3 regions of the Exiguobacterium sp. KKBO11 genome follow, and region 3 is predicted to be linked to each of the others. Evidence: riboswitches for the same ligand, from Rfam matches in the RefSeq annotation. Region 3 holds a riboswitch; each other region holds the start of a gene.

The links. Region 3 has a riboswitch for S-adenosylmethionine ahead of AYO36_RS13705 (amino acid permease). Riboswitches for the same ligand answer to the same signal wherever they lie in the genome.
Positions count from the first base shown of each region.
Region 1: it holds a riboswitch for S-adenosylmethionine, as region 3 does, so the genes downstream of both, AYO36_RS00655 (alpha/beta hydrolase) here and AYO36_RS13705 (amino acid permease) in region 3, are expected to answer to the same signal.
Region 2: it holds a riboswitch for S-adenosylmethionine, as region 3 does, so the genes downstream of both, mtnK (S-methyl-5-thioribose kinase) here and AYO36_RS13705 (amino acid permease) in region 3, are expected to answer to the same signal.

Region 1 covers NZ_LUCU01000011.1:61,163-72,070, reverse strand. The annotation lists gene AYO36_RS00660 (methionine ABC transporter ATP-binding protein) at 1-605, opposite strand, end outside; SAM riboswitch class I at 692-795, opposite strand; SAM riboswitch class I at 1,045-1,146, shown strand; gene AYO36_RS00655 (alpha/beta hydrolase) at 1,214-1,972, shown strand; gene AYO36_RS00650 (thymidine kinase) at 2,046-2,660, opposite strand; gene AYO36_RS00645 (DedA family protein) at 2,844-3,494, shown strand; gene AYO36_RS00640 (type B 50S ribosomal protein L31) at 3,531-3,776, opposite strand; gene rho (transcription termination factor Rho) at 3,868-5,241, opposite strand; gene AYO36_RS00630 (C40 family peptidase) at 5,597-6,274, shown strand; gene AYO36_RS00625 (SDR family NAD(P)-dependent oxidoreductase) at 6,346-7,113, shown strand; gene glpX (class II fructose-bisphosphatase) at 7,387-8,352, opposite strand; gene murA (UDP-N-acetylglucosamine 1-carboxyvinyltransferase) at 8,385-9,632, opposite strand; gene fsa (fructose-6-phosphate aldolase) at 9,661-10,308, opposite strand; gene fba (class II fructose-1,6-bisphosphate aldolase) at 10,463-10,908, opposite strand, start outside.
Region 2 covers NZ_LUCU01000033.1:302,269-313,176, reverse strand. The annotation lists gene AYO36_RS12610 (sugar ABC transporter ATP-binding protein) at 1-1,327, opposite strand, end outside; gene AYO36_RS12605 (sugar ABC transporter substrate-binding protein) at 1,324-2,406, opposite strand; gene mtnA (S-methyl-5-thioribose-1-phosphate isomerase) at 2,418-3,467, opposite strand; gene mtnK (S-methyl-5-thioribose kinase) at 3,464-4,630, opposite strand; SAM riboswitch class I at 4,709-4,812, opposite strand; SAM riboswitch class I at 5,018-5,119, shown strand; gene AYO36_RS12590 (2,3-diketo-5-methylthiopentyl-1-phosphate enolase) at 5,190-6,380, shown strand; gene AYO36_RS12585 (2-hydroxy-3-keto-5-methylthiopentenyl-1-phosphate phosphatase) at 6,377-7,036, shown strand; gene AYO36_RS12580 (methylthioribulose 1-phosphate dehydratase) at 7,033-7,653, shown strand; gene AYO36_RS12575 (1,2-dihydroxy-3-keto-5-methylthiopentene dioxygenase) at 7,670-8,206, shown strand; gene AYO36_RS12570 (arsinothricin resistance N-acetyltransferase ArsN1 family A) at 8,331-8,819, shown strand; gene AYO36_RS12565 (MBL fold metallo-hydrolase) at 8,880-9,635, shown strand; gene AYO36_RS12560 (pentapeptide repeat-containing protein) at 9,703-10,341, opposite strand; gene AYO36_RS12555 (Y-family DNA polymerase) at 10,518-10,908, shown strand, end outside.
Region 3 covers NZ_LUCU01000044.1:184,376-195,283, reverse strand. The annotation lists gene AYO36_RS13720 (GntR family transcriptional regulator) at 1-298, opposite strand, end outside; gene AYO36_RS13715 (ketopantoate reductase family protein) at 481-1,395, shown strand; gene AYO36_RS13710 (polysaccharide pyruvyl transferase family protein) at 1,602-3,068, shown strand; SAM riboswitch class I at 3,178-3,279, shown strand; gene AYO36_RS13705 (amino acid permease) at 3,357-4,760, shown strand; gene mmuM (homocysteine S-methyltransferase) at 4,735-5,670, shown strand; gene AYO36_RS13695 (MarR family winged helix-turn-helix transcriptional regulator) at 5,739-6,161, opposite strand; gene AYO36_RS13690 (CBS domain-containing protein) at 6,343-6,798, shown strand; gene AYO36_RS13685 (MFS transporter) at 6,825-8,063, shown strand; gene AYO36_RS13680 (DUF1801 domain-containing protein) at 8,113-8,538, opposite strand; gene AYO36_RS13675 (WapI family immunity protein) at 8,624-8,971, shown strand; gene AYO36_RS13670 (M20 family metallopeptidase) at 9,039-10,211, opposite strand; gene AYO36_RS13665 (SDR family oxidoreductase) at 10,351-10,908, opposite strand, start outside.

The DNA.
Region 1 (10,908 bases), on a different contig from region 3:
CCCATCTCGTGGGTGATCAAGAGAATCGTGATCCCGTACTCCGCATTGATCCGTTTTAATAACTGGAGAATATGATGTGTCGTTTGGGGATCGAGTGCTGACGTCGCTTCGTCACATAAGAGGACGGAAGGTTGCGTCGCGAGTGCCCGGGCGATACCAACGCGCTGTTTCTGCCCACCCGACAATTGATCCGGATAATGATCCGCCTTGTCCGCGAGATCGACGAATTCGAGTAACTCCGTCACCCGGCGGCGAATTTCGTCTTTCTTGACGCCTGCGAGAACGAGTGGTTTCGCGACATTCGTAAAGACCGTGTTCGCATTCAATAGATTGAAGTGCTGAAAGATCATCCCGATCCGTTGTTTTGCTTGGCGCAATTTTTTCGGAGACAGTTGCGTTAAATCTTCCCCATCAACCGTCACCGTTCCTGACGTCGGTCGTTCTAACAGATTGACGCAGCGGAGCAGTGAACTTTTTCCGGCACCGCTAAAGCCGATGACACCAAAGATTTCGCCTTTTTCGATTGTCAGGTCGACACCGTCAAGCGCTGCGATCGTCTGATCTTTCGTGACGTACGTTTTTTTGACTTGATGAAATGCAATCATTCCGTTTTCCCCCTTCATTCAACAAAAAAGGTCCCTTCTTGAGAAACAAGAAGAGACCTGGATCCGCACAGTGGCAGAATCCACTCCACTCATCTCTCAGACATCTGTCTGATGGAATTGGCACAGTGCTCATAATGAGTCTGTTGCCGAGGTTTCGTAGGGCCAGTCCCTCCACCTCTCTGGATAAGTATTGCGGTATGAAATTCGTATGTGTGTTGTTGCGTTGTTGCTTATGTCGTAAAACTAATTTTTACATTACGGGTCGAAACTTTAAAAGTCAACCAACTTTGCAAAAATAATCCATTTGGCGCATATCGATGGATGAACAAGTTATGAGTTAGCTTACTCAACGGATCATGATTCGTCAAGAAAGATTTGACAAGTCATTTTTGGTCGTGCTACCATCGTTTCAATGATTATTCCGACAATTCCAATATGATATTTATCAAGAGTGAACGAGAGACCTGGCTCTATGACTTCACGGCAACCTGCAATCTGTAAGGTGCTCCGACCAGCAAAGCGCGGCTTTGGATGATACGGTGAAAAACTCGTGGGCGTCCAAGCAGTGACGTCGACGAGTTTTTTTCATGAATGGAGGAAAAATAGTAATGATGAACTATCCTGTATTGACTGGTGCTGAAGCGTTTTATTTTCAAGGTGGACCGATCGGTATTCTAATCTGTCATGGTTTTAATGCCACTCCGCAAAGTGTCCGCGACGTCGGTGAGGCATTCGCTGCTGAAGGTTTTACCGTCTATGCCCCGCGCTTACGCGGACATGGAACGAACGTCCGCGAGTTTGAACAATCGACTGCTCGATGTTGGAAGCAAAGCCTGCAAGACGGCTATGAACGTTTACAAGAAACATGCGATCAAGTCTTCGTCATCGGTCAATCGATGGGTGCGACGCTTGCACTGTCACTCGCCGCTGACGGCATTCCGTTCGCCGGCATCATTACGATCAATGCCGCACTTTCCGTTCCATCCTATGAAGCACTTTCGTTCGAGGACGGTCCAGAGTACTTACCGGAAGGGGCACCGGACATCAAACGGTCTGCTTTCGAAATCATCTATGACCTCGTTCCAAGTCGTTGTGCGTTCGAACTCGTCCGTCTGATGGATGAAACGAAAGGACGCTTAGGATCAATCCTTCTGCCGACATTAATTCTCTACTCGGCGACCGATCACGTCGTCCCGCCGTCGAGCTCGGATTATCTGCATCAGCACATCGGAACGAATGATAAACGAAGCTACTGTTTGCTGAACTCGTACCACGTCGCGACCCTCGATCATGATCAGGATTTGATCGTTCGTGAGACGATCCGCTTTATCGAACGCTCAAGCCGGTTCTCACAGGAAACGGGATAATAAAAAAACAGCTATTCACTTAGAAGCGAATAGCTGCTACATCAAAGGACGACCGCGATCGGTTCGTCTTTTTTTAATTTTCTTGGTGCTGCACCGACTGGAGCGGCTTCGGTTTTCCAGGCACCTCATGGCAATGGCGGCATCGTGGCTCATACGATTCTGAAGCGCCTACTAGGATGATCGGATCATCGTAATTCGCTGGTTTTCCATCAATCAACCGTTGTGTCCGGGAAGCCGGATCCCCACACGAAAGACAGATGGCTTGTAGCTTCGTCACGAATTCTGCGCGCGCCAGTAATTCCGGCATCTTGCCGAATGGCTCTGCCCGGAAATCTTGATCAAGACCTGCACAAATGACGCGTTTTCCGTCTTGTGCGAGTGCTTCGATGACTTGTACGATCTCATCATCAAAGAATTGAACTTCATCGATTCCGACGATTTGTGTTTCTTCTGCTACTGCTGCGTAGAGATCACGACTCGTCGCCATTGGAATCGCCACGACGGAGTTGCCGATATGAGAGACGACATGCTCTTCATGGTACCGGTCGTCGATTGCCGGCTTGAATACTTGAACGGGCAGTTTGCCGTACTGCGCCCGTCTGACACGACGAATCAACTCTTCCGATTTCCCGGAAAACATACTGCCACAAATTACTTCGATCCAGCCGTACTGATTTATTACATGCATCATCGTCCGACACCGTCCTCTAAAAATAGTCACTTTAACGAGTATAGCCCGAAACGGTATCGAGAAAAAGGGTTGACTTCCGGAAATCAAAATTCATTTTTTCTTTACCTAGAATTTTTGTCCTTTCATTCCAACCGTCCCCTATTTCCTGTACACTGAAGAAGAAGACTCTCACGAAAGAAGGTGTCCCCGATTCATCATCTCTTACATGACATCCTGCACCAATATGGTGCCCTTGGTCTCTCCGTCCTTCTCGCAGGTGGTATCGTGGGATTGCCGGTTCCTGATGAGACCCTGCTCGTCCTGTCCGGTTTTTGGATGCATCAAGGCAATCTACCACTCGTCGGTACGATTCTCGCCGCTTACGCCGGCAGTTGTATCGGGATGACGATCAGCTATTTACTCGGATTAAAACTCGGTATGCCACTACTACACCGCGTCGGACCGAAAATGCGTATCGCAGAAAAACATATTCTTTCCGCTGAAGCCGGATTTCGTCGTTACGGAAAATCGGTCCTAATCATCGGTTACTACATACCTGGTCTCCGCCAACTCTCTGCCTTTTTTGCAGGTGTCTCGAAAATGCCGTTTCGCGTGTTTGCGAGTTATGCGTATACAGGTGCGTTGATTTGGATCAGCGTGTTCTTAGGCGCCGGCTACTTTGTCGGTCGTCATCTCTCGTTCCACAAAGTCGTGGACTATATCTTGGCACATCCGGAAGTCATGCCGTATTTAATCGGGATTGCCGGTGGAATCGCCTTCTCCTTCGTCTTGAAGACGTATCTCGCGTATCGTTCACAATTCAGTCTATACAAAAACAGCCTGCTTCCATAATGGAGGCAGGCTGTTTTTTTAAGAACCGGCAAGTGATTACTTGCGGCCGTATTTTTTGTTGAAGCGATCGACACGACCATCTGCCGCGTTGAACTTTTGACGACCTGTGTAGAATGGGTGCGAGTCTGAAGACACATCCACACGGATGAGTGGGTACTCGTTACCATCTTCCCAAGTGATCGTTTCGTTCGAAGAACGAGTAGAACCGCTTAAGAATTTGTACTCAGTCGTTGAATCCATAAATACTACTTTGTTGTAGTTAGGGTGAATTCCTTGTTTCATGGTTGATTTCTCTCCTTCCGCCCTGGTTCATTTGCTGAGCCAGAGTAAGTTACCTTCCTATACTAAACGATTTTTTTGCGCGTCGCAATAGTTATTTTTCCGTCGTCGTTTCCTTCTTGACGGTACGTGGTTTAGCCGGTGCGCGTCGGACCGCCTTCTTCTTTTCCTTCTCGAGTTCGACGAAAAATTCCTCATTATTTTTCGTATCGCGAATCTTCCGTAGGAACGTATCGACGAATTCGTTCGACTCGTTCATCGTCCGGCGAATCGTCCAAAGTGCATCGAGTTGCTCTTTCGGAAGCAAGAGTTCTTCCTTCCGTGTACCGGACTTCCGAATGTCGATCGCTGGGAAGATCCGACGCTCTGACAGCTTACGATCAAGATGCAACTCCATGTTGCCCGTCCCTTTGAATTCCTCATAGATGACGTCATCCATGCGCGATCCTGTCTCAACGAGAGCTGTCGCAAGAATCGTCAAACTACCACCGTGTTCGATGTTTCGCGCTGCCCCAAAGAAGCGTTTTGGTTTATGGAACGCAGCCGGGTCAATCCCCCCTGAGAGCGTCCGACCGCTTTGCGGTACCGTTAAGTTATAGGCCCGTGTTAGACGTGTGATCGAATCCATCAGGATGACGACATCCTTCTTGTGTTCGACGAGTCGCATCGCCCGCTCGAGGACAAGCTCAGAAATCCGGACGTGGTTGTCTGGTGTTTCGTCAAACGTCGAGCTGACAACGTCTGCTCCCGGAACCGAGCGCTCAATATCTGTTACTTCCTCAGGACGCTCATCAATCAAGAGAATGATCAGTTCGACATCCGGATGATTCTCCTGAATCGAGTTTGCGATTTCTTTGAGGAGTGATGTCTTCCCTGCTTTTGGCGGTGCGACGATCAAACCACGTTGACCAAACCCAACCGGTGCGATCATATCCATGACACGCACAGATAGATGGCGTGGTTCTGTCTCAAGTCGCATTAGACGATCCGGATAGATCGGTGTCAGTGCCGGGAAAAATAAACGGTTACGGGCAGTATCTGGTGCTTCACCGTTGACGGCTTCCACGCTAAGTAATCCTTGGAACCGTTCGTTTTCCTTCGGTGGACGGACTTTACCTGTGACGACATCACCATTACGTAGATTAAAGCGTCGGATTTGAGATGCTGCGATATAAATATCTTCAGAGGATTGGGAATAATTGATAGGACGAAGGAAGCCAAAGCCACCATCGTTTTGCATTTGTGGGTTGCCAGGGATGACTTCGAGTACCCCTTCGAGGAAATAAAGACCAGTCGATTCAGCCTGTGCTTTTAAAATCTTGAACATCAACTCGCGTTTACGGGCTTCCCGGTATTGTGGGACATTCTTCGTCTTTGCGATTTCATAGAGTTCTTTTAATGTCAGTTGGCTCAATTGAGCCAGTGTATAGGAACGTTCTGGTTTATCTTTTTTATCAGTTGTTGGCATGTTCTTCACCTATTCTTTATAAATTCAACTGCATTCAGCATACTTCCATACATACATCAGGAGGTATGTAATTTTATTCGTGAACTAAAGGTATCATATTTTTTTGAATTCGTCGTTAACAATCCTCTGCGTTTCTTACTTTGTAATATTCAAGGATATTATTTCAGTTATGTTACAAAAGCATCTGTTTTGTCTTCTAACTGAAAAAACGTTTTCAAGTGTGCTCGTGCTAAGATATTCCTGCAGACAAAATTCTTACACAGTTGTAAGGTAGACTGCTTAATCACACACTTAATGATTTCATCATATAACTTACGGACGCAACACACTACATTTAAACGGAGGAATTCTTAACATGAAACGTTTTCTAGCATCGATCGCGACGGCAGCCTTAGTGGTTTCAGGTTTTACATCAGTGGGTACAGGTAAAGTTGAAGCAGCGACAGTCACGAAAGTCAAGATCACGGACAACGGTCTTCGTGTTCGGACAGCACCTTCTACGAAAGCAAGCATCGTCGGGAAAGTCAACGCTGGTCAAGTCTTTACATACAAAGGCAAATCAGGCAGCTGGACAAAAATCTCATACGGCGGTAAAACACGCTATGTCTACTCACAGTACACAAAGACATACAAATCATCTTCTAGCGCTAAAAAATCAACAAGCTCTTCTTCTAAACGGACGAAAATCCTGAACGAAGCAGCAAAACATAAAGGTACACCTTATGTATGGGGTGGAACAACGACTCGTGGATTCGACTGCTCTGGTTTCACAAGCTACGTGTACAAGAAAGCGGCTGGTAAAACATTGCCACGTACGTCTTCTTCACAATATTCTTCTTCTAAGAAAGTCAGCGTTTCAAAAGTACAACCAGGAGATCTTGTCTTCTTCTCACACGGTAGCGGCATTCAGCACGTTGGGATCGCAACAAGCAAGTCAAGCATGGTCAACTCAGAAACAGGTGGCGTTAAATACTCAAGCTTCAAATCAGGGTACTGGGGTTCACGCCTTGTCGGCGCAGGATCTTACCTATAATTCATCATCTCAAAGCGGTTGAGCATTGGCTCGATCGCTTTTTTTCATCTCATTCATAAGGAGGAAATAGGATGCATGTCTTAATTACAGGTGCTTCAAGAGGTCTCGGTCGTGAATTCGCTTATCTCCATGCTCGTCAAGGGGATCACGTTCTGCTCGTCGGACGTGATGCTACGGCACTCTTCGAAACGAAATTCCATGTCGAGCGACTCGGTGGAACAGCAACCGTCTTCCCTTACGATTTAACGCAGTATACGCATCGATTGGCACTGTTTCGGGCAACGGAACAGATTCCGGTCGATTGCGTCATCAATAACGCTGGAATTGGTGTCTTCGGTTCTTTCCTTGAGACCTCGTTTGAAGACGAGTCTCGAATGATTGCTTTAAACATCGAAGCGTTGACACACGTGACGAAGATCTATGCCTCACGGATGAAAGAACAGGGAATCAAAGGACGTATCGTCCATCTCGCGTCAACGGCTGCATTCGAAGGTGGACCATGGCTGAGTGTCTATTACGCGACAAAAGCCTATGTCCTTCATTTCTCGGAAGGCTTGACGGAAGAGCTCGCAGTAGACGGGATTCAAGTGAGCGTTGTCTGTCCGGGTGCGACACATACCGGATTTGAATCGGCAGCAAATCTTGAACAGTCACGCTTGTTCTTGCGACCTGGTGTCATGGATGCTCCGACGGTTGCGCGTATCGCCTACCGTGGCTATATGAAGGGAAAAACGTTCATCGTGCCTGGCTTCGGGAATGCCTGGTATATCTTTTCGACGCGTTTTCTACCGCGTCGGTACGTCACCCGACAAGCAGGAGAAGTCCAGCGTCCGCGGTAATCGTCAAATAATGATTTATTTATCACTCAACGTTCATATCCTCCCTTTCCTCAGGCGGGAGGTAAGCCGCGACATCTCGCAACTTGTGCGAAATGCCAGGTCTTCCCTTACCCTGACGGAAACGTTAGCACGTTTCCTTTTCCTGTAGGAGTTGAGGATGAACGTCTTGATTCCTAGAAACATATCAAAAAAGAGTTGGCGCTCCGGAGATCATCCGCAACGCCAACTCTTTTTGTGTGGATTCAGACGTCCTGTTTGAGGAGTCGTCCTGTTTTACTTAATGACAAGCTTCGGTTTCTTCTTGAACGAGTGAATACCCTCGACAAAACGAACCGTTCCTGATTTCGCACGCATGACGACAGAGTGTGTCTGACCGCCTTGCGCCGTGAACTGGACACCTTTCATCAACTCGCTGTCCGTGACGCCTGTCGCAGCAAAGATACAGTCATCTCCTGCAACGAGATCATCCATCATGAGGATCTTCGACGGATCTTCGATGCCCATCTTCTTACAACGCTCGATCTCAGCTTCGTCTGCTGGTAACAAGCGTCCTTGGAGTTCACCACCGAGACATTTCAAAGCAACGGCAGCAAGAACGCCTTCCGGTGCACCGCCTGAACCGAGCAAGATATCAATACCTGTATGCGGGAACGCCGTGTTGATCGCACCAGCAACGTCACCGTCACCAATCAAGCGAATCCGTGCCCCTGTTGCCCGAATCCGTTGAATGATTTCTTCATGACGTTCACGATCCAGGATCGAGACGACGACGTCTTCGATTTCTTTGTTCTTCGCCTTCGCGACGGCTGCGATGTTTTCTTCGATCGTCGCATCCAGACTGATATGACCCGCCGCTTCCGGACCAACTGCGATCTTATCCATGTACATGTCCGGTGCATGGAGTAAATCTCCTGCATCCGCGACCGCGAGGACAGCAAGTGCGCCCCATGTTCCTTTTGCGACGATGTTCGTTCCTTCAAGCGGATCGACAGCGACGTCGAGTCGTGGTCCATACCCATTTCCTAGCTTTTCCCCAATGTAAAGCATCGGTGCTTCATCCATCTCGCCTTCCCCGATGACGACGGTTCCTTTCATCGGAATCGTATCGAAGACGTCACGCATTGCGCTTGTTGCCGCATCATCCGCTTCGTTCTTCAATCCTTTTCCCATCCAACGCGCAGAGGCAAGCGCTGCTGCCTCCGTGACGCGTACAAGTTCCATTGATAGACTTCTCTCCATGTGTATGTCCCCTCTCCCTTGTTACAAATCGGTCAAATCGTTTCACGCCATACGAGGGCGCCTAGCTCCTTCAACTTCTGATCAAATCGTTCGTAACTCTGGTCAAGCACTTCTGCGTGGTGCAACGTCGTCTCCCCTGAAGCGAGAAGTCCCGCCAAGACAAGTGCTGCGCCACCGCGTGGGTCCGGTGCCTCGATTTCCGTACCAAGTAAGGTTTCTCCACCACGAATGATGATTGAGGCGTCTTCATGCGTGATTCGAGCGTTCAAGCGTCGTAACTCCTGCACGTGCCGGAAACGTTGCGGGTACAACTTATCGACGACGATACTCGCTCCCTTCGCTTGCAACAACGCTGCCGAGATGACAGGCTGTAAGTCGCTCGGGAATCCACCGTAGTGGAAGACACGAATATCGACCGGCTTCGCCTCCTGAAACGTCGCCGTGACGGAATCATCCGTTGCTTCGATCAACGCACCGTACCGTTCGAGTTTTTGGATGACGCTCTCGAGATGAAGCGGAATGACGTTATCGACGGTGACGCGTCCAAGTGCCGCTCCCATCGTCAAGAACGTTCCTGCCTCCATGCGGTCTGGAATCAAGGTATGCCGGCAACCACTTAGTTGCGATACGCCCTTGATTCGAATCTCGTCCGTTCCTGCCCCTTTGACGCTTGCCCCCATGTTCGTCAACATCGTACTGACGTCGATGACTTCCGGGTCATAGGCAGCGTTTTCGATGACAGTCGTTCCTTCAGCGAAGACAGCGACGAGTAACGCACTGATCGTTGCACCGAATGACGGGAGATCGAGGTAAATCCGGTTGCCGACGAGACGATCGACGCGCATGTAGTGGACGCCTTGCTCGTTACGTACAGAAACACCGAGACGCTCTAGTGCTTTGATGTGTAAATCAATCGGTCGTGGTCCGATGGCATAACCTCCAGGCAGACCGACGACTCCTTGTTTGAATCTGGCTGCCAGAACGCTCATGAGGTAGATCGATCCGCGTAACTTGCGCGTCTCCGCACCAGTCAACGGCATCGATTCGACCCGACTTGGATCAATCGTCACCATATCGCCTTGACGTGTCACGACCGCGCCGAGCGTCTCCAAAATCTCGATCATCGTCGCGACGTCGCCAATCTCCGGCACGCCTTCAAGAACGACCGTCTGATCCGTCAGGAGGGCTGCAGCAAGACACGGGATGGCGCTTTGCTTCGAACCACTGATTGATACGGTTCCTTCTAGGCGTTGTTGCCCTACGATATGCAAAATGTCCACGTTCCATCAACCTTTCTCTTCGCTACGATTATTGCTGCGTTTTTTCCCAGTCCGCGAGGAACTTTTCAATTCCTTGCGTCGTGAGTGGGTGGTGTGTGAGTGACTCGATGACCGAGAATGGGATCGTCGCGATGTCTGCGCCCGCAAGAGCAGCGTTCGTGACGTGAACCGGATTCCGGACCGACGCTGCGATGATTTGTGTCGGAATATCATGTACGACGAAAATTTGAGCAATCGTCTCGACGAGCCCCATTCCATCTTGTCCGATATCATCTAGACGACCGAGGAATGGTGATACGTATGTCGCACCAGCACGGGCTGCGAGTAATGCTTGGTTCGGGTTGAAGATCAATGTGACGTTCGTCGTGATCTTCTCTTTTGAAAGTGCTGCGACCGCCTCGAGTCCGGCCGGAGTCATTGGAACCTTAACCGTAATGTTCGGTGCGATCTGGGCAAGTTCCTTCCCTTCGCGAATCATTCCTTCTGCATCAAGCGCGATGACTTCAGCGCTGACAGAGACGTCCCCGACGATTTCACAGATTTCACGAAGTCGTGTATGGAAATCGACGCCTTCCTTAGCGACGAGCGACGGATTCGTCGTGACACCATCTAAAATCCCCATTTTATGTGCTTTCTTGATGTCCTCTACGTTTGCTGTGTCAATGAAAAATCTCATCTTTCTCGTTCCCCTTTCATCCCTTGAAATCGCTTACGACTCTATTATAGGTTTTTTTCACGAGAAGTCCTACTGTTTTCCATTGAAGAGACTTTGACATGATATGAAAAAAGCACGGTAGACCGAAGTCTACCGCACTTTAAAGAGGAGTCGATTAAGCTTTGTTGCTTGAACCGAACTCACGCATCTTACCGATGACAGTTTGTTTGATTGCTTCACGACCTGGTGCGATGAATACGCGTGGGTCATATGCTTCTGGTTTCTCAGCTAACACTTCACGAACGACTTTCGCGAATGAGATTTGGTTCTCTGTGTTAACGTTGATTTTTGAAGTTCCGAGTGAGATCGCTTTTTCGATGTCGTGTGTCGGAATTCCAGTTCCACCGTGAAGAACGAGTGGGAGGTTTGTAGCGTCACGGATTTCTTCCATCTCTTTGAATCCGAGGTTTGGTTCACCTTTGTATGGTCCGTGAACAGAACCGAGTGCAGGAGCAAGCGTGTCGATTCCAGTTTCTTTGACGATGCGTACACACTCGTCAAGTTTCGCGTACATGACATCACCGATGACGTCGTCTTCTTGTCCGCCAACTGTACCAACTT
Region 2 (10,908 bases), on a different contig from region 3:
TCAGACGATAGATATCTTGTTTGGCTCCGACGTCGACACCTTTTGTCGGTTCGTCCAAGACGAGTACAGAAACATCGGTCAGTAACCATTTTCCGATGGCGACTTTTTGTTGATTCCCACCGGATAGTTGACCTACTTCCTGTTTCACGTCTGCCACTTTAATGCCCAGCTCCTTGACCCATTGCGATGCCTGATTTGCTTCTTTGCGACGATCCATCAGCCCCCAGCGGTTGACGAAATCATGAGCTGCCGCTGCTGTTAGATTTTCTGCGACAGAATCGGCAACAAGAATTCCTTCTTTTCGTCGTTCTTCTGGAACGAGACCGATTCCCGCTTGAATCGCAGCTTGTGGATTGCGAAGGCGATGGGCTTTTCCACCTATCCGAACCTCCCCTTCCTGAAACGGGCGATCACCGAACAATGCTTTGCATAATTCCGTTTTACCAGCACCGACAAGACCCGCGATACCAACGACTTCACCTGCTTGAACCGTCAAGGAGATATCGTGGACGTCCGCATTCGTAGCACTCTCGACGGTCAATACGTTCGTTGCATTTACCCGTGACGTTTTCGCAACAGACGTAAGCTGACGCCCGAGCATTTGCTCAACGACAGCTTCCTTCGTGATGTCTGTCAAAAGATATCGTGAGATGAGTTGACCGTCGCGCATGACCGAGATGGAGTCGCAAATCTCATATAGTTCCTGTAAACGATGCGAGATGAAGATGATCCCAAGCCCTCGTTCGGCTAAACGACGCACGACTGAAAAGAGATGGCTTGTTTCCGCCTGACTGAGAGGTGCCGTTGGTTCATCTAAAATCAAAAAACGGCGTTCTTGGACGAGGGCGCGAGCAATCAGTACGAGTTGCTTTTCAGCAAGCCGCAACTCCTCGACACGTGTCTTGACGGAAATATCCGCCTGTAATGTCGCTAACGCTTCCTTGGCACGCTGTATGTAACGGCGTTGGGATACGAAGCCAGTCATCGTTCCGTCCGTCAACAGATCGAGACAGATATTCTCAGCGACCGTCAAATACGGGACAAGCGCCACATCGACCTCTTGTTGGACGAGGTCGATTCCAATCTGTTTCGCATCACGTGGTGACGTGATGGACAACTCCTTCCCGTCGAGACGGATCGTTCCTTCGTCCGCCGTTTCCGCTCCGGATAAGACTTTCATCAACGTCGACTTACCGGCACCATTCGCACCGACAAGCGCATGGATTTCACCGGATTTCACTTCAAACGAGACTTGTTTTAAGGCTTGCACTCCTGGAAACGCCAGTGAAATCCCAGTCATCTTCAAGTGATGATTGGTAGACGTCATTGTTTTTTATGGACGTCACGCAACCGGTCCATCCACGGTTCATTGAATTTGTCCGATGTACTCCATCCTTTGATGATCGTATCGAGATTGTACATCGTCGTATCCTGCTTCAACGCCTTCTGCTCCACGAGTTTCGCGTCGAGATCAAAGCTATCCGGTGTCTTCTCGCCAGCGATTTTCTTAGCCAGTAATCGCATGTCCGTTTGTCCAATCAAGAATGGATCCACCGCACTCGTCGAGACCCAGTTACTGCCTTTTTCACGCATCAGGTTGATATCCTGATTCGAGACATCGATCGAGATTAGCGGGATTTCTTGACGTTTATTATCCTTGAGCGATTTGTAAGCCCCTTTTGCGACTTCGTCCCACGCTCCCCAAACCGCATCAATGCTTCCTTTCGGATATTTCGCGAGAATCGCATTCATCTTCGTTGCGATATCCCCTTGGACATCTTGGAAGTTTGTCGGTCCAACCGTCTCAAGCGTTTTGATCTTACCGTCTGCTTCGTACGTCTTATAGATTTCCTGACGACGATCGAGCGGGGCAAAACCTGGTCCGAACCAAAGTTTGATGACACGGACCGGCTTTTTGTCCGTCACCTTCGTCACTTCATCAAGCGATAGCTTCGCGAGTTGATGATCGTTTTGGAATGTTTCCGTCACACCTTTTAACGCCGTTCCTTTTTTCTTCGTGACCGTATCGAACGTCACGACCTTCAGCCCTTTGTCGACCGCTGGTTTAATCATGTCATAGGCGTAGTCTTCCTTACCATGCGAGATGATGAGCCCATCATAATCTTGCTGAATCGCTTGCGCGACCAGCTCCTTGAACTTGACGTCGTTACCTTCCGAAATGAACGTGCTGACTTTAAAGCCAAGCGCTTCGCCTTCACTTCGTGCGCCATCAAGGAATTGTTTCGTATGGTCGTCCGATGCTAGGTTGCGGATGACGGCGATCTTGACGTCCGATTGAACCCCTTTTGGTACATCCTTGACGACCTTCGTCGTCGTGGCTTCTCCATTCGCACAAGCCGCTAGTAACAGTGCCGGTGCTAGGACGGCGTAAGCTAGTTTTTTCATGACATATCTCCTTATCCGAGGGGTTGAAGCCCTGTTAATTGTTCAATCGTTTCTTCATTCGGTTGCGTGATGACACCAAGTTCGGTAATGATGCCCGTGATCAATGTGTGTGGTGTGACATCAAACGCCGGGTTGAAGACAGCGACGCCTTCCGGTGCTGTCGCGACACCTTGGACAGTCGTCACTTCCTGCGGATCACGTTCTTCGATTTCGATCGCGTCTCCGGAAACGAGCGAGAAGTCGAACGTCGAGAGCGGTGCTGCGACGTAAAACGGAATACCAAAAGCTTGCGCGAGCAATGCCAATTGGAACGTCCCGATTTTATTCGCGGTATCTCCGTTTCGTGTAATGCGGTCGGCACCGACGATGATCGCATCGATCTGTTTTTCTTTCAGCGTATGGGCGACCATGTTGTCCGTAATTAACGTGACATCGATGCCGGCACGTTGCAGCTCCCATGTCGTCAATCGTGCTCCCTGCAGTAACGGTCGCGTCTCACTCGCAAAAACGGATAATTCGATGCCGCGTTCTTTTGCGATGTAGAACGGCGCAAGTGCCGTTCCATAAGCAGCGGTCGCAATCGATCCAGCATTACAAATCGTTAGGATCCGGTCGCCTGACTGGAACAATTCCAGTGCATGAATCCCGATTTGACGTGACGTCTGCGCATCCTGGTCGTATAAGGCGACCGCCCGTTTTTCCAACCGTTCGCGAATCTCTTCTACCGACGTCCCGTCTTGAATGATTGGATTCAATTGATCGAGGACATTTCGCAAGTTGACGGCCGTCGGTCGTGTCGCGAGTAACGTCGCCGATGTCTCAAGCAAGGCTTGCTTGTAGACCGGAAGCGCCGCTTCAAAGCGGTACGCTTCTTGAACGAGTACGAATCCCCCGAATAAGCTGATCGCAGGTGCGCCCCGGACACGTAGTTGTTTAATCGCCTCAACCGCTTGCGCGAGATCAGCAATGACTTCATAGTGCTCTTCTTGCGGTAGACGTGTCTGATCGAGAATCGTCAAGACACGATCTTCGTAACGGATACTTTGAACGAATGTAGTCATCGGCTGAGTTCCTCCGTTACGTCAAAGTTTCGTAAATCATCGAATGTCCGGCATTCTGTACGGCGTTTGATTAACGCCGCTCCTAGACGAAGAGCGTGACGTTTCCGCTCTAAGCGTTCCGTCGTTGAATCGATTGATTCTAAATCAGCGACCGGTGCAAGACCAATCGTCCGCCGAATCAATTCGCAACCGGCAAAGCCAAGGGCATCCTGCAAGATCGTGCTCAGTACATCATCGACGAGTCCTGATGCCTGGAACGGTTCGACGGCTTCCCGTTCCCATAAGGCACGGAACGTTGAAGCGAACGTCAGCCAGAACGTATCGATGTCGCGAATCCGGGCATCACGAAGTGCTGAATAATCGGGGTATGCTGCAAAGAATAAGTGGGCGATGAACTGTCCGACATCGAATCCGAATGGACCATAAAAGGCGAATTCTGGATCGATGACTTTCGTTTCCGTCGCCGAGGCGAAGATGCTTCCTGTATGTAGATCGCCGTGCAGCAATGCATCTCCTTTCGTGATGAAGAGCGCTTCGAGTTTTGCGACTTCGCGTTTTAACTCATCGTCTGCCCATAGACGTGCCACCTCTTCTTCGAGTCCGGCTTCAATCTCGTTCGTCTCCGCGTCATGAAACGGATCCGTGAAGATTAATTTTTCCGTGATGTCGCACAAGTCTGGATTGTAGTACGTTCGGGCGACACGTTTCTTTTCAACCGGACCAAGCGCAAAGTCCGATGTATGGAATAACGTCCGAGCGAGATAAGAACCGATATGTTCCGCAAGCAACGGATACTGTTCACCTGCGAGTAAACCGCTTCGAACGATCGTCAGATGTGAAAGATCTTCCATGACCGTATACGCCTCTTCATGACTAGCATGAAAGACACGCGGTACGAACGGCACGGCATGCCGTGCGAATTCACGGAGTGCGGATTGCTCGATCCACGCTCGTTCGAGCGATAACGGCCAGCTCTCCCCGACGACCTTCGCATATGGTAATGCTTGTTTTAGAATCAATCGATGTTCACCCTCTCGAATTCGGAAAACGAGGTTGAGGTTCCCGTCGCCAATCTCTTCTGCTTCGACGGCTCCATCGCCGATCAGTCCTAGTGTCCGAACACGATCAATCGCGTCCTGTTCTGTAAATGCTTTATATGTCATCTCAGTTTCCCCCTATGTGATACACGAAAAAGCGCCTCTTTTCGTCATCGAAAAGAGGCGCAGAAAAGTCACTGCGTCCTCTTATCTCTCAGACAAAACGTCTGTTGGATGTAGCACCGTGCCCAGTGGTCGGTTGCTGCGGCGTCATCGGGCCAATTCCCTCTGCCAACTCGCGATAAGAGTCGTATGTAGTTGTCGTGTGTGATATTGATTTGAATCTTACGCAATCGACTTCCTCGCTGTCAAATCGAAATCAAGCAGAAACGGATATCATTTTTATGCCATCTATAGAAAGAGTATTTTCAAAAAAATAAATTTTCTAAAAATAGTTTGACAAGTGGCGATTCTCATGTAAAAATTGCAATTAGATTTCACAATTTCATCCAATTCTTATCAAGAGCAGACGGAGGGACAAGCCCTACGATGTCGCAGCAACCGACCTTTTGGCACGGTGCTAATTCTTGCAGCTACTAAGCTGACAGATAAGAGTCCACGTTCGAATCATTCATGGTCTCTTGTCGCTGACGAGAGACCATTTTTTTGTTGAAGGAGGAAAGACATGGCTTATATCACTGCTACTTATCAATTGACTGCCCGTGATCGACTCGAGCAACGCGCTGAACAACTCGCGCTTGGTCTGACAGTCGGTTCTTGGACGGAACTGAATCATCTCGAACAACAACAACTCGCCTCGTTTAAAGGGGAAGTCGTACATACCGAAGAGCGCGATGGCAAAGGATATATCACGATTCGTTATCCGGAACATAACGTATCGCGCGACTTTTCTGCGATTCTGACGACCGTCTTCGGGAAACTCTCACTCGACGGTGAAATCAAATTAACGGAATTGCTACTACCCGATACATTTACGTCGGACTTTCCAGGTGCGAAATTCGGGATCGAAGGGGTCCGTTCCTTGATCGGTGTCGAAGATCGCCCATTATTAATGAGCATCTTCAAAGGAATCATCGGACGCGATTTATCGTTCCTTCGTGATCAACTCGAAGGACAACTCGCTGGTGGGATTGATCTCGTCAAAGACGATGAGATCCTATACGACAATCCGTTGACACCGACGATTGACCGGGCACGGATCGGACGTGAGGTCATCGATGCTCACTTCCAACGGACCGGTAAACGTGCGTTATATGCGATCACACTCAGCGGTCCCGTCTTTACGCTCAAGGATCAAGCCAAGCGATTGATTGATGCTGGAGCGACTGCTTTCTTGCTGAATACCTTCACATACGGACTCGATGTCTTACGCGAACTGGCAAGTGATCCGGAAATCAACGTTCCGCTCTTCAATCATCCGGCATATAGCGGTGCGTTGATCGCTAGCCCGAATCACGGAGTCGCAGCCCCTGTCTTACTCGGCACATTACCGCGTGCTGCTGGAGCAGACTTGACGCTATTCCCGTCTCCTTATGGCAATGTCGCTTTACCAAAGGATGTCGCTCGTGGCATCGCGGTCGAAGCGACCCGTCTCGGGCAGACGAAATCGATCTTCCCGGTTCCTTCAGCCGGTATTCATCCTGGACTCGTCGCTCAACTCGTACGAGACTTCGGGATCGATTCCGTCATCAACGCCGGTGGCGGCGTACATGGTCATCCGCAAGGTGCTGCGGCTGGCGTCATTGCTTTCCGTCAGGCACTCGATGCGGCACTCGCAAATGAATCCCTATCGACGGCAGCATCGCGTCATGAAGAATTACGGATCGCCCTTGACGCTTGGGGGATCAAGTCATGACCGTACGGATTCTTTGTGACTTCGACGGGACGGTGACGACACAGGATAACATCATCGCACTCATGCAGGCATTTGCGCCAGCGAGTGACTTCGAACCGTTGAAACACGGTGTACTCGACCGGACGTTATCGATTCAGAGTGGTGTCGGGCAAATGTTCGCACTTCTGCCGTCTGACGGAAAAACAGCCTATCTTGACTTTTTGTTGGAGCGTGCCGTCATTCGCGACGGATTTTCGGAGTTACTGCAGTACAGTCGTCGTCAAGGCATCGATTTTTCGATCGTCAGCGGTGGAATGGACTTTTTCGTCGAACCAATCTTAGCGCCATTCCTCGACCAAGAACAGATTTACTGTAACGTCGCTGATTTCAGTGGTCCATTCGTCCATATCGATTGGCCAAACGCCTGCGATGCCCATTGTACGAACGGGTGCGGCTGTTGTAAAACGTCCGTTGCCCGGACACTACGTAAAGACGGTGACGTCATCATCGTCATCGGCGACTCGGTGACGGACTTCGAACTCGCAAAACAAGCGGATCGTGTCTATGCCCGTGATTATCTGATCACGTTGTGTGAAGAGAATGATATCGCCTATACACCGTTTGAGACGTTCCACGATATCGTTCATGATTTAACACGAGCGGAGGTGACAACATGACATTCATGCGACGGTATGAAGAACTACGCGCCATCAAACAAGAGCTTGCGGCGCGTGATTGGTTCCCTGGTACGAGTGGCAATCTCGCCATCCGGACATCCGGTGTCCCGGTTGAATTCCTTGTGACAGCAAGCGGAAAAGATAAACGGCAAACGACTCCTGACGACTTCGTTCATGTCGATGCGACCGGTCAATTGATCGGTGAGCAATCCGGGCGTCCTTCCGCCGAGACATTACTCCATGTCGAAGTGTTCAATCGAACGGACGCCGGTTGTTCCCTGCATGTCCATACGATTGCGAACAATGTGATTTCGGAACTCTATGGCGATCAAGGCAGCATCACCTTTTCCGGTCAAGAAATCATCAAGGCACTCGGACACTGGGAAGAGGATGCGACGGTCACGGTACCGATCATTCCGAATCATGCGGACATCCCGACGCTTGCCGCTGCTTTTGCACCGCATGTCACAGCAGACAGTGGTGCCGTCCTGATCCGCAATCACGGGATCACGGTCTGGGCACCGACCGCCTTTGAAGCAAAGAAACACCTCGAAGCCTTCGAGTTTTTATTCAATTACACGTTGACGTTGCAATCATGCCGTCAATCCATTCATTAAAAGGAGGAATCATCTCATGGCAACAGTCTTATTCCAAGAAACAAACACACGGTATACGGATCAAACGGAAGTCGCTGACTTCCTTGCGTCACGCGGCGTTCTTTACGAACAGTGGGACGTTTCGAAACTTCCAGCGCCTCTCGTTGAAAACTTCACACTGACGGATGCAGACAAACAAACGATTCTCGATACGTTTGCTCCAGAAATCAAAGACGTATCAGAACGTCGTGGGTATCAGACAGCTGATATCATCTCACTTTCGGATACGACACCGAACCTTGATGAGTTACTCGTCAACTTCCAGAAAGAACATCATCACACGGATGATGAAGTTCGTTTCATCGTTAGCGGTCATGGCGTCTTCGCGATCAAAGACGAAGAAGTCGGCTACTATAACATCGAACTCAATCCTGGTGATTTGATTTCCGTTCCTGTTAATACACGCCACTACTTTACGCTTCAAGACGATCGTAAAGTAGTTGCTGTTCGGATCTTCGTCACGACAGACGGCTGGGTTCCGATTTACGAGAATGAGACGTCAACGGTCTCTTAAAATCGATAAAAGCGCTGATTTCCTTCATATGAAGGGAATCGGCGCTTTTCTTATCGCACAAACATATCACTACATTGACACGTAACCGATATAATGAAGGAAAAGCGATGAGGAAGTGAGCGTCATGCATATTCGTCCCGTAACGGAACACGACTTACCAGCGATTCTCGCCATCTATAACGAAGGCATTGAAGATCGGATCGCAACGCTTGAGACCGACCAAAAGGACTTATCCTTCATGACCCAGTGGTATGCGGAACGCACCGATCGATATGCCGGTTATGTCGCTGAAGATGACACAGGTGTACTCGGCTTCATTTCCCTCGATCCGTATAATCCGCGTCCTGTCTACGCATCCGTCGGTGAGATTTCGGTTTATATCACCCGGACACATCGTGGACAAGGGATTGGCACACGTTTGCTCGAAACGATTGAACAACATGCCCGTGATCATCAGATGCATAAGCTGATCCTCTTTACCTTCCCATTCAATAAAATCGGACAAAAACTCTATATCCGCTCCGGGTTCCGGATCGTCGGAACGTTTAAGGAGCAAGGACAGTTGAACGGTGAATATGTCGACGTCATGGCGATGGAGAAACGCTTGCGATAGGATTCATTGAATGCCAGACGGGGAATAGTCAATCCGAGTCATTGAGAGAGGATGAACCTAATGGATATTCAACAAATTCGTAATGCAACACTCGTTGTCACGTATGCCAATCAAGTCTTACTAATTGATCCGTTCCTCGGCGAAAAAGGCAGCTTGCCTCCCTTCGGTCAAACACCGAATGCCGTCGCCAATCCACTCGTCGACTTACCGGTCGATGTCAACACACTGCTCGATCCTGACGCGATCTTCGTCACGCATCTGCACGCTGATCATTTCGATGATGCTGCAAAACAACTTCTACCCAAGCATTTGCCACTCTATGCGCAGCAAGAAGAAGACGCGCAGCAAATCCGAGAAGCCGGCTTCACGAACGTTTCTTCCTTCGATTCCGGTGTAACGATCGGTGATATCCAAGTCCATCGAACAGGTGGACAGCATGGTGTCGGTGAAATCGGCGAACGGATGGGACGTGTGTCTGGGCTCGTCCTCACCCATCCGGACGAACCGACACTTTATATCGCAGGTGATACGATCTGGTGTGACGAGGTCGCGCATGCGATCGAACAACATACGCCCGATATCATCGTCGTCAACAGTGGCGCCGCCCAGTTCTTGACCGGAGAGCCGATCACGATGTCACAGCGTGATCTCCTTGCCGTACACGAAGCGGCGGCGGAAGCGACGATCATCGTCTCGCACCTCGAGTCCGTCAACCACTGTCTTTTGCGACGTGATATGATTGCTGACTTTTTAACTGCTTTCCATCTCTCTGCCCATTTCCTGATTCCGGAGGATGGCGAAACGATGTCGTTTTAAGAACAGTAACTTTCATTAAAAAGAAGTCCTTGTTTCGAATATCCATCGAAACAAGGACTTCTTTTTGTTATGGGATGACGAGACCTAACAAACGAGCAAAGGCAACTGCTTGCTCTTCCGTAATGACAGCACCTGGTAAAAATCGCGGATCGATCGTAATACCAGAGAGCTCCGTCTGCCGGAGGTCGAGACCTTTTAACGGCGTTTCAATCCATTGACTATCCGTAAGCCGGACCGCTTCGAGTTTCCACTGGGTCGGTTTCACTTCGAAGAACTGTGCTTCTTTCATCGTCGTTTCGCTCCAGTGTTGGTGACGGACCGTACTGCGAATGAACTGTGCGTAATCCGCAAGTCCTTCCTGAATCGTCACATGGTCCAGCGTACAATCTTCGAACTGAACACCCGTCATCCGGCATCCGACGAAGGACACGCGGTGAAAACGAGTTTCTTGGAAGTGACATCCCGTTAAGTCACATTGCTCAAAACGGATATCTTCGAACGAACCACGGTCAAAGGTGAGATTCGCGAACGAGACATTTTGAAAACACACTTGATAGGCATCGATGCGTTCTGTCAGTTCACTCGGCATCGACTCTTTCTCATAACGCGCCCCTTTTAGATACGGGTCATCGATTTCGACTTGATCGAACGTCTCTGGTTGAAGCGTTTTCGGTAATTCTGGTAAACGGATAATGGTCTCTTTCAATGAAGGTTCCCCCTTTTTTCTCTCCCTTAGTGTATCAAACTCCTTTTATATGAGGGAAAATCGTTCAAATTCCCCTTTTTTCAACAGTTTTTATTTTGAGACACTTTGAGACCATGCTATAGTCAAAGAAAACCAAAACAAGAACATACGTTCTTTTATGTAAAGGAGTGATTCAGATGTTTCCTTCCGTCGTTTTACCACAAGATAAACGGATTTTTTGCGTCGACAGTGTGTCCTTCTACGCCAGCTGTGAATGCCAGTATCGTAATCTCCCACCCTTGACGACACGCCTGGCGGTCGTCTCCGATTTAAAACGAAGCGGGTCCGTCATTCTCGCTGCCACCCCTGCCTTAAAAGCACTTGGAATCAAGACAGCCGGTCGATTATATGAAATCGAGCAATTGCCATACGCTGTTCGTCGTACGATTCGACTTGTCGAACCACGTATGCTCGCTTATATGAAGACGTCGATTCGTGTCCTGGATGTCCTGCACCAATTCGCCCCACCTGAAGCGATCCGCGTCTATTCGATTGACGAAAGTTTCATTGACATGACCGGAACCGATC
Region 3 (10,908 bases):
AGACAAACGTTTCGATGAGTAGCCGGACATCATAGATTTCCTGAATGTCGCGCTCGGACAAACCGACGACGACTGCTCCCATCCGCTCGAGACGAATCAATTGTTCGGATGCAAGGACCTTTAATGCATCACGGACAGGCGAGCGACTGACTGAAAAATCAGAGGCTAATTTGTTCTCAGATAAGATGGTACCGCTTTCAATCCTTCCTGAAATGATGCGCATCCGTAGCTCGTGTGCAACACGATCTCCGGCGGAGGCTTTTGATAACCATTTCAAGGGGTATAACATTTCTGACATGGAATCACCTGATTTCTAAAGTGAGTATACTTGTATACAAGTTAGTATATACGTTTTTTTCTAAAATGCAAACGCTTAACTTAAAACGGATCGATCCACGCAGAAATCAGGAAATCGGTTCCAAATATGTTAGGGTGAAGGAGTAAGCAACGCACAGAACGGGTAAGGAGGAGATAGTACATATGAACATGTTAGTTGTAGGTGCAGGGGCAGTTGGAGGCTATTTCGGAGGTCGTCTTGCTGAGCAAGGGGAGCAGGTGACATTCCTCGTCCGTTCGAATCGATATGAACAACTACAAAAAACAGGACTACACATCACTAGTCCTCATGGCGATATGACGATTACGCCTCAGTTGATAACACGAGACATGCGACCGGATCGTGCATTTGATGTCATCTTGCTTTCGACGAAAGCCTATCACTTAGATGACGTCCTACAGGACCTCGCGCCATTCGTTTCGAGCGAGACGTATATCATTCCTTTGTTGAACGGCATGCAGCACATTCGACGATTAACAGAAGTCTTTGGAGAAGATCGAGTTTTGGGCGGTCTTTGCTTTATTGAGTCGACGCTTGATGCAGAAGGGCGCATTGTACAGACAAGCCCGTCGCATCGGCTGCTATTTGGTTCACGAACCGGTAAACCAACAGCGCGTCTAGAGAAAATCGCAGCGTGTTTTGCGAAAGCGAAGGCACCAATGACGTATTCGATGCATATCATGGATGACATGTGGCAAAAGTATCTCTTCATTTCGACATTCGCGGGCGTGACGACGCTATTTCGCTCAGCAATCGGTCCGATTCGGGAAGAAGCTGTTGGACATCAAATGATCCTAGACGTCATGGCGGAAGCGAAACAGGCGATGGAAAAACAAGGGGCAGTCTTTAATGACGATGTAGAAGCGGTCTTGCTGAAGCAGATGCATGCAATGGAAGATACGATGAAATCATCGATGTTACGGGACATGGAAAAGGGTCAGCCCGTCGAAGTGGAACATTTTTTCAGTGAATTATTAAAGCCTGCTACGACTGATCAGATGCATGCCTTGAAATTAGTTGAAGCGAATCTACGCATGTATCTCGAAACGATTAAATAGTCACATTTTTCTATTTTAGAAAAATGATGGTGTGGTGCAAATGTTTCGTTTTGATGACGAAAGACCTGTTTCCCTTAGGAATCGTTGACTTCCGAAATAAAGTTCATCTATTCTTAATGAGATTGAAAAAAACTGATAATATATTTTTCCGTATTTTTTTTCTTGCAAGGACGAATGAAGCAGACGAGAGGGGAAGTTTATCCATTATGAAACGTATTATTATTCGTGCAGGTATGACACCATTCGAACAGTTCGATGCTCCTTATTTGATGAAACATAATTCCATTGGAGGAAACGTTGGAAATCTTATCTATCAATACAGTATCTTTCGGACGTTGATGACAGAAGGTACGACGATTACACCTGACTATTACTATTACGACGAAGAACGGGCAGACGAAATCAATGCCAACTTTGATCTTTATGTCATTCCGTTAGCGGATGCATTCCGAAAAGAATTCGTACCGACGTTACGGAAATATACACGTCTCATCAAAAAATTAAAAATTCCAGTCGTCGTCATCGGTGTAGGGTTACGTGCACCGTTTGAACCAGACTTAGATGGTGGATTCCCATTCGATGAAGATGTCAAAGCGTTCGTCAGTGCCGTTCTCGAGCGCTCGAGCATGCTGGGTCTTCGCGGGGAGATCACGTCGAAATACTTAACACGTCTTGGTTTCCGCGAAGGGATCGATCATCGCGTTATCGGATGTCCTTCGATGTACGCGTTCGGTCGTGATTTGCACATCCGTGAAACGAACATCACACCTGAGTCGATGATTACGGTCAACTCGTCACGTTTAGCTCCACAAAACGTCCTCGATTTCATTACACGTGGGATGGAAGAGTATCCAAATCATTACTTCATTCCCCAATGGATGAAGGAACTGAAGTTGACGTATACAGGGACGCACCCGATTGCAGATCTTTCAGTGACGAACTATCCGGTGAAAATGTCGGATCCTGCTTACATGAATGATCGGGTTCGTTTCTTCTTGAACGCACAGACATGGTTCGATTTCATCGGACAAGCAGACCTTAGTTTTGGTGCGCGCTTGCACGGAAACATCACAGCAACGCTTGCAGGTACGCCGAGTATCCTCATTCCAAAAGATGCACGGATGCGCGAATTGACGGATTACCATCAGTTGACGCACATTTGGGCGAACGACATCACAGCGGATACACAATTATCCGACGTCGTAGCAAGCGCTGACTTCCAAAGTCCGGCACGTGTTCAAGCGCGTAACTTCGACAACTTCGTTGACTTCTTGAACGTGAACAATCTTGAGCATATCTATCAAGAGACGAACTATCCTGAGAATGTACCGTTTGACCGTCAAATGGCGCAAACCGAGTTGCTCCCACCAGTCCAACCGATCTCTGGCGTAAGTCTTGAGGAAGCAGTCGCTCGTTTTGAACGGTTCTTCCCGGAACAAGAGAAGAAGATTGCGGATGCGCAAAAACAAACAAAAGCACAATTAGCTGAAAAAGATAAGAAAATCAAAGCATTACAGAAACAAACAGGAACGGCTCAAAAGGATCAAGAGATTGCGGCGCTCAAAGCGCAATTGGCTGCCCAAACGAAGAAAATGAAGCACCAGCAAGGAACATTGAATCGGAAAGCGGTTCGTGCAGCCTTGAAAACAGCGGATTTATTCGCCAAAAAATAAACCTCCAAACATTCCGGATCGATACGATGCGGAATGTTTTTTTTGATAGGAGTATTCTGAATTGTGTTGACAATTTGAAAAAGACTTGATAGGGTTAGGAACAATTACATACTTATCCAGAGAGGTGGAGGGACTGGCCCTATGAAACCTCAGCAACAGGTCGAAAGATACTGTGCTAATTCCTGCGGGTGCTGCACCCGATCGATAAGATTTCCGAATTGTCGACCGACGCATCCGTGAGGATGCGTTTTTTGTTTGGAATAGGTGGAACGAGGAGGAAATGGATTCATGAAAACGAGCGGAGCGTTTCGACGCAAGATGGAATCACGTCATCTGATCATGCTGTCGTTAGGTGGTGTCATTGGAACAGGATTATTTTTAAGTACAGGTTATACGTTGGAACAAGCAGGACGCGTCGGAACGATTTTATCGTATTTGATTGGGGCCGTCGTCGTTTACTTAGTCATGTTAAGTCTCGGTGAACTCGCCGTGCACATGCCGGAAACCGGATCATTCCATAAGTACGCAACGAAGTACATTGGACCCGGCACCGGTTATACAGTGGCCTGGCTCTACTGGCTGACGTGGACGGTCGCCCTTGGTTCAGAATTCACGGCAGCAGGCATTTTAATGCAACGTTGGTTCCCGTCGATTCCGGTTTGGGTGTTCAGCGCCTTGTTCGCTGCGATGATCCTTGGTATCAACGTCTTGAAGGTTCGCGTGTTCGCTGAAGTCGAGTTTTGGTTTTCCGCCATCAAGGTCGTGACGATCATTGCTTTCATTTTACTTGGTGCGGGAGCGATCGTTGGTTTCATTCCCTTACAAGATGGTAGCCCGGCCCCATTCTTTTCTTCGTTAACCGAAGGCGGATTGTTTCCGAATGGAGCTTTCGTCATCTTCATGACGATGCTTGCTGTGAACTTTGCTTACTCGGGAACGGAACTAATCGGTGTCGCAGCGGGTGAAGCAGTCGATCCGAAACGGACGATTCCGCTTGCGATCCGGACGACGATTTTGCGACTCGTCCTCTTTTTCGTCGGTACGATCATCGTATTAGCCGTCTTATTGCCAACGGATGGGAAGGGTGTGCTCGAAAGTCCGTTCGTCGCCGTGTTTGAACGGATCGGAATTCCGTATGCGGCAGATGTGATGAACTTCGTCATTTTGACAGCGATCTTGTCGGCAGCGAACTCTGGACTTTACGCCGCTTCTCGGATGCTCTGGTCGCTTGCGAACGAACGCATGATTCCACGCTTTTTCGCCCAGGTGACGCCAAGTGGGGTTCCACTTCGAGCTGTATTGTTCAGCATGCTTGGCGGAGGACTTGCCTTGCTGTCTAGCATCTATGCAGCAGGAAGTGTTTATATCGCGCTCGTCTCGATTTCCGGTCTCGCTGTCGTCGTCGTCTGGATGAGTATCAGCATTGCTCAGTATCGCTTCCGGAAACAATTTCTCCGCGAAGGGCATACGGTCGACGAATTGGTCTATCGCACACCACTCTTTCCATTCGTACCGATCGCCGCTTTCGTCGTTTGTTTGATTTCTCTGATTGGTATCGGATTTGATCCGACACAACGAATCGCCTTGTACTGTGGTATTCCATTCATCGTGATCTGTTATATCGTTCATGCGTTCACGAATTCTTCTCAGAAACGGAGTGTTGAAGATGTCCCGAATCAAAAATCCAGTTGATCAACGATTACAGGAAGTTCCCTTTCTCATTTTAGATGGTGCCCTTGCAACCGAACTTGAACAGAAGGGATTCGACCTGAACGACCCACTTTGGTCAGCACGTCTCTTAATCGAAGCACCGGAACAGATCGAGCACGTCCATCGTGACTACTTTGAAGTAGGTGCCGATGTTGCCATCACTTCAAGCTATCAAGCAAGTATCGAAGGATTCAAGCAACGTCATATCACGACAGAGGAAGCACAGTCGCTGATTCGACAAACGGTCACCTTGGCGCAAAACGCACGCACGCGTAGCGGAAAGAGTGACGCATTAATCGCAGGATCAGTGGGTCCTTATGGTGCCTACTTAGCAGATGGTTCTGAGTATCGCGGTCATTATGGAGTGTCAGCAGATGTGCTAGAAGCCTTCCACAGACCACGGATTGAAGCATTGATTGAAGCGGGGGCTGATCTGCTGGCATTTGAGACGATTCCGTCGCTCGAGGAAGCTGTCGTATTGTTCCGGATTCTCGAAGCGTATCCGGAAGTGTCCGCTTGGCTGACGTTTTCGCTTCAAGATGCGACGCACATTAGTGAAGGAACGGCACTTGCGACGTGCATCGAGACAATTGGACAACATCCACAGCTCGCAGCAATCGGTGCAAATTGTTTTCCGGCATCTTACGCGACCGACTTTATTCGTCACGTCAAGGCGTTGACGGACGTGCCAATCATCGTCTATCCGAACTCCGGTGAGGTTTATGATCCGGTCGCAAAAACATGGTCGGGTACGAATCAGTGTACATCGTTCCAAACCGTCGCGAAGACATGGTATGAGGCAGGGGCACGATTGATCGGTGGTTGTTGCCGAACGTCACCTGAACACATCGCACAAATTCGTTTGGTTTGTCAGGTTTCTCATACATCATGAAGAATGACGAAAAAACGGACGCGAAATCGATTGATTTCGCGTCCGTTCCTTTAAATGGTGTGATTTTGTTACCGCTCGCGCAAGGCACGGTTGAATTGTTGCAATAGACGTCCAAAATCTTCGGCATCGTCCGATGGCCAATCCGTCAGGAGACGTTCGATGCTCGCGAGGCGCGCTGTCCGGTAAATCGTGAGCTCTTCTTGTCCTTTATCCGTAATATGATAGAAGAAGGCACGACCATCTGTCGGATCTTTTACTTTTTCCACAAGTTGCTTCTGATCGAGCGCTGCAGCTTGGCGGCTGACGGTCGAGACATCAAGCTGAAGTTCACGGGCAAGTGTTTTGACACCGACGTTGCCGGAATCCGCTAGTTGTCGCAGTAAGAGGTAGGAAGCACGATCTAAATTGCGATTGTCTGCCGTCGCTGTCGTCAAGCGCCGGATCAGGATTGCTAACTCCAATTCAATGGTTTCGAGTGCTTGTTGAGACATCGGGTATCTCCCCTTTCAAAAAGTCTCTCTGTCCCTCATGATTACCCAATGTGGATAAGCTGTCAATGCGAAAAGCAGGAGGCTTGACAGAGTTGTAGTTGTATTATACAATCATTTTTGTTCTTTTAATTGTATCATACAACTTTCGTAGATGAAAAACGAACGACAAAGGAGAATTCAGATGAAAGCTTATGAGTCGATGAAACAAGAGGTCATCACGGTAAACGATACAGATCTGATTCGGACGGTCATCGAACGATTCATTCAATCTGGTATTAGCGGCGTTCCTGTCATCAATGCTGAGCAGGAGGTCGTCGGGTATATCAGTGATGGAGATATCATGCGCGCGATCGGAAAACACAAGGACATCATCGTCGATACATTCTTATATGTAGATGTCATCAAAGGAGACGAAGAAGATTATGAAGATCGGATTCGTCATATCTTGAATCGACCTGTCATGGAACTGGCACGCCGGAAAGTCGTAACTGCGGACGCTGACACAGAAATGGAAGAGATTGCAGCAACGCTCGGCGCAAAACGGATCAAAAAGCTTCCAATCCTTAAAGCAGGACGGCTTGTTGGGATCATTAGTCGAGGCGACGTCATCCGCCATTCGTTTAAACAGTTCATGTAACACATCCAATAGAAAGAAGGGACACTATGGCACTTGCTGAAAAAACAACGACGCTTGAGCCGGAAACGGTATTAGCAGAGAGCAAACATGGATTATTCCATCAACCAGTTGCTGTCTGGGCAGTCTTTTTCGCCAGTATCACAGCATTCATGGGAATGGGGCTCGTCAATCCGGTCTTACCGACGATTGCCGAGAATTTAGAAGCGTCAAAAAGTGAAGTAACGCTCTTATTTACAAGTTATAACGCCGTCATGGCATTCGCGATGTTGATTACAGGCGCGATCTCATCACGGATTGGTCAAAAAGGAACGTTGATGCTCGGAATCGCCGTCATCGCAACCGTTGCTGGTTTTGCTTCACAAGCAGACAGCATCTGGACGCTCGTCGCGTTACGCGGTGGTTGGGGGCTTGGGAACGCCTTATTCGTCGCAACTGCACTCGCTGCGATTGTTTCCTTATCGTCAGGCGGAACAGCCAAAGCGATCATTTTATATGAAGCAGCCGTTGGTCTTGGGATTTCGATTGGACCATTGTTAGGTGGAACGCTCGGTTCAATCACATGGCGCGCCCCGTTCATGGGTGTTGCGACAATCATGGTTATCGCGTTCCTCGTTTTGCTCTTCTTGATGCCAAAACCAGCAGCATCTGCTGCACCGAAACAGAAGTTATCGTTAAAAGCACCGTTCCAAGCGATGAAGCATCGTTCGCTCTTGACACTCGGAATCGTTGCAGCGCTTTATAACGTGGGGTTCTTTACGATCATGGCCTATGCGCCATTCGTCATGAAATTACCAGCGCAAGGACTCGGATTCGTCTTCCTCGGCTGGGGAATGTTGCTTGCGATCACATCGGTCTTAACGGCTCCGAAACTGAAACAATGGTTCGGAACAATCAAAGCGATGGTCATGATGTTGATCACATTCGCAATCTTGCTTCTATTAATGGGGATCTTCACGGAAACACCAGCCGTCGTCATCGTCTGTGTCATCTTGGCGGGAGCCGTGCTTGGGAATAACAACACGCTCATCACGACAGCTGTCATGGACGCAGCACCTGTCGAACGTTCGACAGCATCTGCGGCATACAGTTTCCTACGTTTTCTCGGGGCAGCCATCGCGCCATTCATGGCCGGGAAATTGGCTGAAATCTTCAACGCAAACCTACCATTTTATGTCGGAAGTGGCTTTGTCCTCTTATCCGTCATCATCATCGGGGTCAATCTCAAACACATCCGCCATATCGATCGGACGGAAGGCGGACATTAATTTCAAAAAACAGCCGAAGCGAATCTGCTTCGGCTGTTTTTGATTGAAATCAAGAAGGGTACATGTCTCGTAACGTGCGGATCGAGTGCTCAATCATTTCCCGAAGAACGTCTAAATCGATGTCAGTCAGTCGTTTGACGTAGAGGCAGGACTTACCGCGTCGATACGTACCGAGACTAGCAAGCAGTCGTTCCGATACATCGTCTTCACCAAGCGCGAGGTAAAGGACGAGGTTCGTCTTGCGCGGAGAAAACCCCACATAAAAGCTGTCGCCCTCGCGACCGGAGGCATAGCGATAATGATAGGCACCAAAACCAATCAAGGAAGACCCCCAAATGACGGCTTCGTATCCCGTGACATCTTCGAAGAACTGACGTAACGTGATACCATCTGCTTGACGTAGTGGCGGTTCGACTTGTGCCAAAAAGGCATCAACGGACTGTTCGGTAGGACCTGTCTTTGGCGTATCAGACATAAGCAGATTCCTTTCGGATGAAGAAGATATCGGTTACTTTCGAGAAAGGCTAGTAAATATCCTGTAACTCAGAGGTGGAAATCGAATGAAGCATCGCATCGTGTTTCGAGGAGAAGAAGACAGTATATCGTGGGACATCTTACACGTGTATCCAAAGCAAGGTGAACTAACGATTCAGATGACGGGACAAGATAGTAAACACGACATTTCAGTTTCATTCGACGAATATGATCTGTTCATCCGTGATTTTGCCCATGTTCATGAATCGTTACAGGGAGAAGTCGTATTTGAGCAGGGCGTGATACGTCTCCGTTTACGATATGACCGGCTTGGTCGTGTCTTCATCAGTTGGTCTGACGGACAAACGAGTCATCAGTTTCGCAGTGATCAAAGTTATTTAAGTGAGGCATTGGCACAGCTTGGTGTGTACTAAACTAGACACAGTAAAAGTAGAAGGGACGACTTTGGGTATTGCACCCGAATGTCGTCCCTTCTTTTATTTAGTGTGATGAAAGAGGTTGATGTAATGGTGTGTTGATCAAGTTGAAGCAAAACGCAATCGTTTGTTCATATTCGGATAACGGAATCGACTCATCGACTTGATGCGCGAGACGGAAATCATGGAAAGAAGCAATCGCGATTGGGAATGCTTTTTTTGCTTGGCTGAACATCGCACCATCCGTTCCACCTGGAATCGCGATTTTTCGTGGTGTCACGCCGCTGACCTGCTCCATCGTATCTGCGACCTGCTGCAAGAAAGGCGCTTGTTCATCGGTTTCACAGGAAGGAATATCCTTGATGACGATCACGCTCATATCAAAGTCAGGATCTTCTGCAACAAGTCGACGCTCGATATCCGTAAAGGCAGCAAGAACGTCCGCTCGACCGAATCCCGGAATCGTCCGGATGTCCATATAAAACGAAGCCTGACTCGGAACGACGTTTGGTCCTTCGCCTCCTGTTATGGATGTGATTGACGCCACGACCGGACCGAGTGCCGAGTGATGATTCGTCGTGATCGAAAAACGCTCCGACTTCACTTCTTGGATGACGCGATATACGTCATCAATCGCATTACGTCCAAGTTGCGGGGCAGAGCTATGTGCACTTTTCCCACGGCATGTTACTTCAATCCCAACGACCCCTTTTTGTGCATAACCGATCATCCCACTCGTCGGTTCTGTGATCAGTAGAGCATCTAAATCATCCGCATGCCCTTGTTCCGTCAAATGCCGAGCTCCTGTCATGCCATTTTCTTCATCGGATGTAATCAGAAGTTTGACGGTGTTCGGACGGTTTTGACGTTCCTTGTATTGAATGAGCGCTTGCACCATCGCCATGACACCTGACTTCATATCCGAAGCCCCACGACCATAAATGCGTCCGTCTTCGATTTCACCACCGTATGGATCTTTCGTCCAGCCGTCTCCTTGAACAGGAACCGTATCGAGATGACCAGATAGCCCGAGTACGGAAGGGCGTGAAACCTCTTCACTCGCAGGAACGGTCGCGACGAGACAAATCCGTTTAGGTGAGACTTCGATCCATTCTGTCGAGATGTGATGATCAATTAGTACATCGTACACATAACGTGCAACGGCTTCCTCTCCGTCCGTCGGATTAACGCTTGGAATTTGAAGACATCGTTGTAAGTAAGTAATTGCTGTTTGCATAAGTATTTCCCCCTTTACCTATCCTGTACCCTGATAAAAATACTTCAGGGAGGTAAACGAATTCGGAAAATAATTTACGGAGCTGAACGTCTTGAGATAAAAGAAAACGGTGCAACCAGAGGGTTACACCGTACCTTGCTCATTCACTTTTTTCTGCTTCGTCTTTCCACTTCGAATCAATCAACATCTCTCCCGGCCATGTATAAGCCATGATGCCACCGTCTGCTGTGATATCTTCACCTGTGACATATGAGCTGTCGTCAGAAGCGAGGAAGAGGGCGACCGTTGCCATCTCGCGTGGTTTACCGAGTCGTCCGAGTGGCGTAATCCAAGCGTTCGCATCGCGGAACTGTTTGCCTTGCTCTTTTTCTTTTTCACCGACAAGTGTATCGATGAGTGGTGTTTCGATTGTTCCTGGTGATAACGAATTGACACGAATGCCATGACGCGCATAATCGATTGCCATCGCGCGCGTGAAGTTCGCAATCCCACCTTTCGCTGCGTTATAACCGGATCGGTTCAAGTCAGCTGCGCGACCAGACATCGATGACGTATTGATGATTGAACCACCGTTATCAAGCATGAGTGGAATCAAGAATTTACTGACGAGGAATGTACCGCGCAAGTCGACCGCGATGATCCGGTCGAAGAGATCGATTGGATACTCGTGGACTTTCCCGCCTTGTTCATCGATTCC